Actinomadura rubteroloni: one gene and its partner. The protein of the gene in region 1 interacts with the protein of each later gene in a pairwise test. Links are inferred from orthologs where the notes say so. Each region holds a gene or a part of one and is shown on either strand. Other genes may lie near its edges.

The links.
Region 2: the proteins of BTM25_RS22210 (region 1) and rsfS interact in binary tests that used the Escherichia coli proteins (3 or more experiments, as listed by UniProt). The link is inferred for Actinomadura rubteroloni from one-to-one orthologs.

Annotation. Positions count from the first base shown.
Region 1 is NZ_MTBP01000003.1:178,057-181,368, reverse strand. Bases 309-3,308 are described here. They hold BTM25_RS22210 (ATP-binding protein), read left to right. Parts: upstream 309-1,268; coding sequence 1,269-2,348; downstream 2,349-3,308. Other genes in these bases: BTM25_RS22205 (DUF5682 family protein), read left to right, coding at 2,345-3,308; BTM25_RS22215 (DUF5691 domain-containing protein), read left to right, coding at 309-1,272. In the rest of the region: more of BTM25_RS22215, read left to right, coding at 1-308; more of BTM25_RS22205, read left to right, coding at 3,309-3,312.
Region 2 is NZ_MTBP01000001.1:2,531,927-2,534,973, forward strand. What follows is about bases 265-2,999. They hold rsfS (ribosome silencing factor), read left to right. Parts: upstream 265-1,298; coding sequence 1,299-1,700; downstream 1,701-2,999. Other genes in these bases: BTM25_RS11255 (M48 family metallopeptidase), read right to left, coding at 265-428; nadD (nicotinate-nucleotide adenylyltransferase), read left to right, coding at 535-1,137; BTM25_RS11270 (histidine phosphatase family protein), read left to right, coding at 1,693-2,346; BTM25_RS11280 (hypothetical protein), read left to right, coding at 2,700-2,945. Outside these bases: more of BTM25_RS11255, read right to left, coding at 1-264. UniProt on the Escherichia coli protein: Functions as a ribosomal silencing factor. Interacts with ribosomal protein uL14 (rplN), blocking formation of intersubunit bridge B8.

The DNA of each region.
Region 1 (3,312 bases):
GCGTTGCTGCCGGAGTGGCTGCGGCTGGCGGCGGCGCGGGGGCTGCGGGCGCCCGCGCGGGCCGTCCCGCACCTGCTCGACCTCGGCCGCGAGCGCGCCCACCGGGACCTGCGCGGCGACCTCGCGGCCGTCGTCGGGCGGCGCGGCGTGTGGCTGGCGCTCCAGAACCCGCGCTGGGCGTACGTCATCGCGCTCGCCGCCGATCCCGGCACCGACGACCCGGGCGTCTGGTCCACCGGCACGCGCGAGCAGCGCGTCGCCCACCTCGCCCGGTCGCGCCGCGCCGATCCGGACCGGGCGCGCGCGGAACTCGCGGCGGTGTGGCGCGGCGAGCGCGCCCCCGACCGCGCCGAGTTCGCCGCCGCGCTCGCGACCGGGCTGTCGGCGGCCGACGAGGAGTTCCTGGAGGCCGCGCTGGACGACCGGGCGGGCGAGGTCCGCGCGACGGCGGCGGCGCTGCTGGCGCAGTTGCCCGGCTCGGCGCTCGGCGCGCGGATGGCGGTGCGGGCGCGCGGATGCGTCCGGCCCGAACGCCGCACCCTGCGCGGACGCGCCCAGACGTGGATCGCGGTCACGCCGCCCGCCGAGCACGACGAGGGCATGGCCCGCGACGGCGTCCCGTTCCACCCCGAGGGGTCGTTCGCGCCGGGCCGCACGCCGGCGCCCCAGCAGGCGTGGCTGCGCGAGATCCTGGCCCGCACCCCGCTCGCGACCTGGCCGGACGTGTTCGCCCTGCCGCCCGCCGAGATCCTCGCGCTGCCCGTCACCAGCGGCGCCGAGCCCGGCCGGGGCGCCCGCGACGTCCATCTCGGGCTGGCCCGCGCGGCGCTGTGGCAGCGCGACGCGGTGTGGGCGCGGGCCCTGCTGGACGGCGGCGTGCTGCTGGACGCCCCCGCCGTCCTCGCCGACCTGGCCGGGGTGCTGCCGCCCGCCGAACGGGCCGGGGCCGCGGCCGGGCTCGTCCGCTGGATCGCCGACCCGAAGGTGCTGGCCGAGCAGGTCCTCGCGCGGCTGCCGTCCCCCTGGACGGGCGACCTCGCCGCGACGGTGGCGGGCACGATCGCGACCCTGCTGGACCGTCCGGCCGGGACGGCGAACACCGCCCTGCGCGCCCTCGCCCGCGACGCCGGGCACCGCCTGGACCCGGCCCTGGCCGACCGCTACGCCGACCGTTTCGCCGGGCTCGGCACCCCCGAGACCGTGACCGTCCGGGACGCGCTCGTCGCGACCCTGCGCTACCGCCACGCCATGGTGAAGGAGCTTCATCCGTGACCGACGTCCTGCGGCCGCACGCCGAACAGGAGTTCGCCGCCGAACTCGCCCTGCTCGCCGAGCACGACGACCGGCCGCGCCCGCCCGGCTGGAAATTGTCGCCGTGGGCCGTCACCGCCTACCTGCTCGGCGGCGAACTGCCGGGCGGCGCGGTGGTCAGCCCGAAGTACGTGGGGCCGCGCCGGCTGGTGGAGGTCGCCGTCGCGACGCTCGCGACCGACCGCGCGCTGCTGCTGCTCGGCGTGCCGGGCACCGCGAAGACGTGGGTGTCGGAGCATCTGGCCGCCGCGATCAGCGGCGACTCGACGCTGCTGGTCCAGGGGACGGCCGGGACGTCGGAGGAGGCCGTCCGGTACGGGTGGAACTACGCGCGGCTGCTCGCCGAGGGCCCGTCGGCGGCGGCGCTGGTGGAGAGCCCGCTGCTGCGCGCGATGCGGCGCGGCGCGGTCGCGCGCGTCGAGGAGCTGACCCGGATGCCGGGCGACGTCCAGGACGCGCTGATCACCATGCTGTCGGAGAAGACGCTGCCCGTCCCGGAACTGAACACCGAGGTGCAGGCGCGGCCGGGCTTCACGGTCATCGCGACCGCCAACGACCGGGACCGGGGCGTGAACGAGCTGTCGAGCGCGCTGCGCCGCCGGTTCAACACGGTCGTGCTGCCGCTGCCGGAGACCGTCGAGGACGAGGTCGCGATCGTCGCGCGGCGCGTCGAGCAGCTCGGGACGGCGCTGGAGCTGCCCGCCGCGCCCGCCGGGCTGGCCGAGATCCGGCGCGTCGTCACGGTGTTCCGCGAGCTGCGGTCGGGCCACTCGGCGGACGGCCGGACGACGCTGAAGGTCCCGAGCGGCACGCTGAGCACCGCCGAGGCGATCTCGGTGGTGACGGGCGGGCTCGCGCTCGCGGCGCACTTCGGGGACGGGACGCTGCGCCCGTCCGACGTCGCGGCCGGGATCGTCGGCGCGGTCGTGCAGGACCCGTCCGCCGACGCGGTCGCGTGGCAGGAGTACCTGGAGACGGTCGTGCGGACGCGCCCGGAGTGGAGCGACTTCTACCGGGCCTGCCGGGAACTGGCGTGACCAGCCCGGCGGTCCTCGAACCGGACGCCGCGCAGGCCGTCGTGGAGGTGTACGGGGTCCGGCACCACGGGCCGGGGTCGGCGCGCGCGGTGCGCCGGGCGCTGGCGGCGTTCGCGCCGGACGCGGTGCTGATCGAGGGGCCGCCGGAGGCCGACGCGCTCGTCGCGCTCGCCGCCGATCCGGACATGGCGCCGCCGGTCGCGCTGCTGGCCTACGCCGAGGGCGCCGAGCCGGGCCGCCGCGCGCTGTTCTGGCCGTTCGCCGAGTTCAGCCCGGAATGGCAGGCCCTGCGGTACGCGGCCGGCGCGGGCGTGCCGGTCCGGTTCTGCGACCTGCCCGCCGCGCACCGGCTCGCGCACGAGGAAGAACCAGGCGACGCGTCGGATCCGCGCGTCGACCCGCTGGCGACGCTCGCCGAGGCCGCCGGCTACGACGACGCCGAGCGCTGGTGGGACGACGTGGTGGAGCACCGCGTGGACGGCCCGTCCCCCTTCCCGGCGATCGCCGAGGCGATGGCCGAGCTGCGCGGCCCCGTCACGCCGGGCGCCGTGTCCGGCCGGGAGGCGTGCCGCGAGGCGTTCATGCGGCGGACGCTGCGCCGCGCCCGCCGCGACGGGTTCCGCCGGATCGCGGTGGTGTGCGGGGCGTGGCACGTCCCGGCGCTGCTGGCGGGGATCCCCGCCGCCCACGACGACCGGACGCTGCGCGGCCTGCCCCGCGCGAAGGTCGCGCTGACCTGGGTGCCGTGGACGCACGGGCGGCTCGCGGGCTGGTCCGGCTACGGCGCGGGCGTCCGCTCCCCCGGCTGGTACCACCACCTGTTCACCGCGCCGGACCGTCCGGTCGAGCGGTGGCTGACGGCGGCGGCGCGGGTGCTGCGCGCGGAGGACCTGCACGTCTCGTCGGCGGACGTCATCGAGGCGGTGCGGCTGGCAGAGGCCCTCGCGGCGCTGCGCGGCCGTCC
Region 2 (3,047 bases), on another replicon or contig:
GACAGGATGTGCCCGACCTCGTGCCCGATGACGAACCGCAGCTCCTCGTCGTCGTGCAGGTCCAGCAGGCCCGTCGTGACCACGATGAACGGGTGGTCCGCGCCGATCGCGTAGGCGTTCGCCGCCGGGTTCTGCTCGACGTACACCTCCGGGACCTCGGGCATGTCCAGGATGTACGCGGCGTCCCGCACCATGTCGTACAGGTTGTGGAACTGGTTCTCGCTCGCCCGCACCGAACTGGCGAGGAACGTCAGCCGGATCGCCCGCTCGTTGAACAGCCCCGAGAGCCGCCGCAGGACGACGTCGAAGCCGGTCAGGGAGCGCAGCGCGACCAGGGCCGAGCGGTCCGCAGGGTGTTCGTAGGCGCGGGAGCTGATCCCGGGAAAGCGCGTGCGCGCACGGTCCGGTGTGTTCGTCATGTCCGGCATGCTACGTCCGACGACCGGAACGTCCCGCGAGTTCCCCGGTTCCCGGGAATTGGGTCCCTGCGGGGCGGAAGATCGTCCCGGTTTCGGGACGACTATTCTCGTCGGCATGACGCAAAAGCGGCGGCTGGGGATCATGGGCGGGACGTTCGATCCCATCCACCACGGCCACCTCGTCGCGGCCAGCGAGGTCGCGCACGTGTTCGCGCTGGACGAGGTCGTGTTCGTGCCGACCGGGGTGTCCGCCCACAAGGGCCACACGAACGTCACCCCCGCCGAGGACCGCTACCTCATGGCCGTGATCGCCACCGCGTCCAATCCCCGCTTCTCGGTCAGCCGGATCGACATCGACCGTCCCGGCGCGACCTACACCGTCGACACCCTCCGCGACATGCGCGCCCTCCACGGCCCCGACACCGACCTGTTCTTCATCACCGGCGCGGACGCCCTGGAGAAGATGCTGACCTGGCACGACAGCGAAGAACTGTTCGGGCTCGCCCACTTCGTCGGCGTCACCCGTCCCGGCCACCGGCTCGCCGACCCCGGCCTGCCGTCGGGCCGCGTCAGCCTCATGGAGGTGCCGGCGCTCGCGATCTCGTCCACCGAGTGCCGCGACCGCGTCCAGGACGGCGAACCGATCTGGTACCTCGTTCCGGACGGGATCGTCCAGTACATCAACAAACGCTCCCTCTACCGGCCCGACGGCGGCTGAACAGGAAAGACGGAACGGGGACGCCGGATCCCGCCTACCCTGGAAGGGGCATGACCGGAGCCGGACGGACCATCCGGAACCGGTGGACAAGGGTCATTTCGGGGCCGCCATGAGAGGCTGTCCCGGAACCGACCCCCGACAGGGAGGATCGCGAGCGCATCGTGACCGCATCCGACAGGGCCGCGCAGCTCATCCGTACCGCCGCCGAAGCGGCGGGGGACAAGCTGGCCGACGACATCCTTGCCTACGACGTGAGCGAGCAGCTCGTCATCACCGACGCGTTCCTGCTCTGCTCGGCCGCCAACGACCGCCAGGTCCGCGCCATCGTCGACGAGATCGAGAAGCGCCTGCGCGACGAGACCGGGGCCAAGCCCGTCCGCCGCGAGGGCGAACGCGAGGGCCGCTGGATCCTCCTCGACTACGTGGACGTGATCGTCCACGTCCAGCACCAGGAGGACCGCGTGTACTACGCCCTCGAACGGCTCTGGAAGGACTGCCCGCTCATCGAGCTGCCCGAGGGCGTCAACACCCACCGCGCCCCCGTCGGGAGCGCCGGTGACTGAGACCCGCACCCCCGGCAAGCGCCGCCTCGTCCTGTGGCGCCACGGCCAGACGGCCTGGAACCTGGAGAACCGCTTCCAGGGCAAGACCGACGTCCCCCTCGACGACACCGGCCGCTCCCAGGCCCGCCGCGCCGCCGCCCTCCTCACCGCCCTGCGGCCCACCGCGCTCCTCGCCTCCCCGCTCCAGCGCGCCGCCGACACCGCGCAGGCCCTCGCCGACCTCACCGGCCTGCCCGTCCGGCACGACCGCGACCTCATCGAACGCGACGGCGGCGTCTGGGAAGGCCTCACAGGCGCCGAGATCCGCGAACGCTACCCCGCCGAGCAGGCCGTCTGGCAGCCGCCCGGCGGCGAGACCAGCGCCCAGGTCGCCAAACGCGTCGGCACCGCCCTCGACCGCGCCCTCGACGACCTGCCGCCCGCCGGCGTCCTCGTCGTCGCCTCCCACGGCGCCGCCCTCCGCCTCGGCCTCTGCCACCTCCTCGGCCTCCCCGAAGAGACCTGGGAACGCCTCGGCGGGCTCTCCAACTGCTGCTGGTCCGTCCTGTCCGAACGCCGCGACGGCGGCTTCCGCCTCACCGAGCACAACGCCGGAACGCTGCCCGAACCCGTCCTCGGCGACGACGGCCCCGCCGTCGGCCGCTGACCGTCCGCCCCGCGACAACCGATTCGACCCCCATCGCCACCTCGGCTAAACTGGCCACGCGCTACGGGATGAACGTCCACGTAGCCGCACGGGGCTATGGCGCAGTTGGTAGCGCGCCTCCATGGCATGGAGGAGGTCTGGGGTTCGAATCCCCATAGCTCCACGAGTCGGGCCACCGTGGTCGGCGCTTCGCGCCTTCCCCGGTGGCCCGCAGTGTTTTCCGGGGGGACGACCCCCCGAACCCCCCGATGTGGGGGCTCCGCCCCCACGCCCCCTCATTGGTGAGCCGACTCCGGAACTCCTTCTTCGGCTCGGCTGGGAATAAGGTCGATGCCGGGAAGGTATTTTGATCGGTGACGGAGACCAGTGGTTACATTATTCTCCCTCTGTTCGGCTTGATCGCCATCGGTCTCGGTGCGGCATGGCTGAAGTGGTCCCTTCGCTACATCGGGTGGATGAAAGGTTACGCGGGTCCCGACAGGGACCTGCGGTTGCAGGAATATGAGCCGCTGCGCCGCTCGGGCTACTTTCCCATAGCGGCTGGTATCATTTGTTTCATATCGACTGTCGTTTGGCTTATCAAGGCGTTGGTCAGGTGACGTGGGACAGGATCTTGTCGTTCGGCGATGGCTCGGCGAGGAAGTCCTCGCCACCGGAGTTTATTGATTTTTTGCTGACGTTCGTTCTTTCGCCTGTCATGC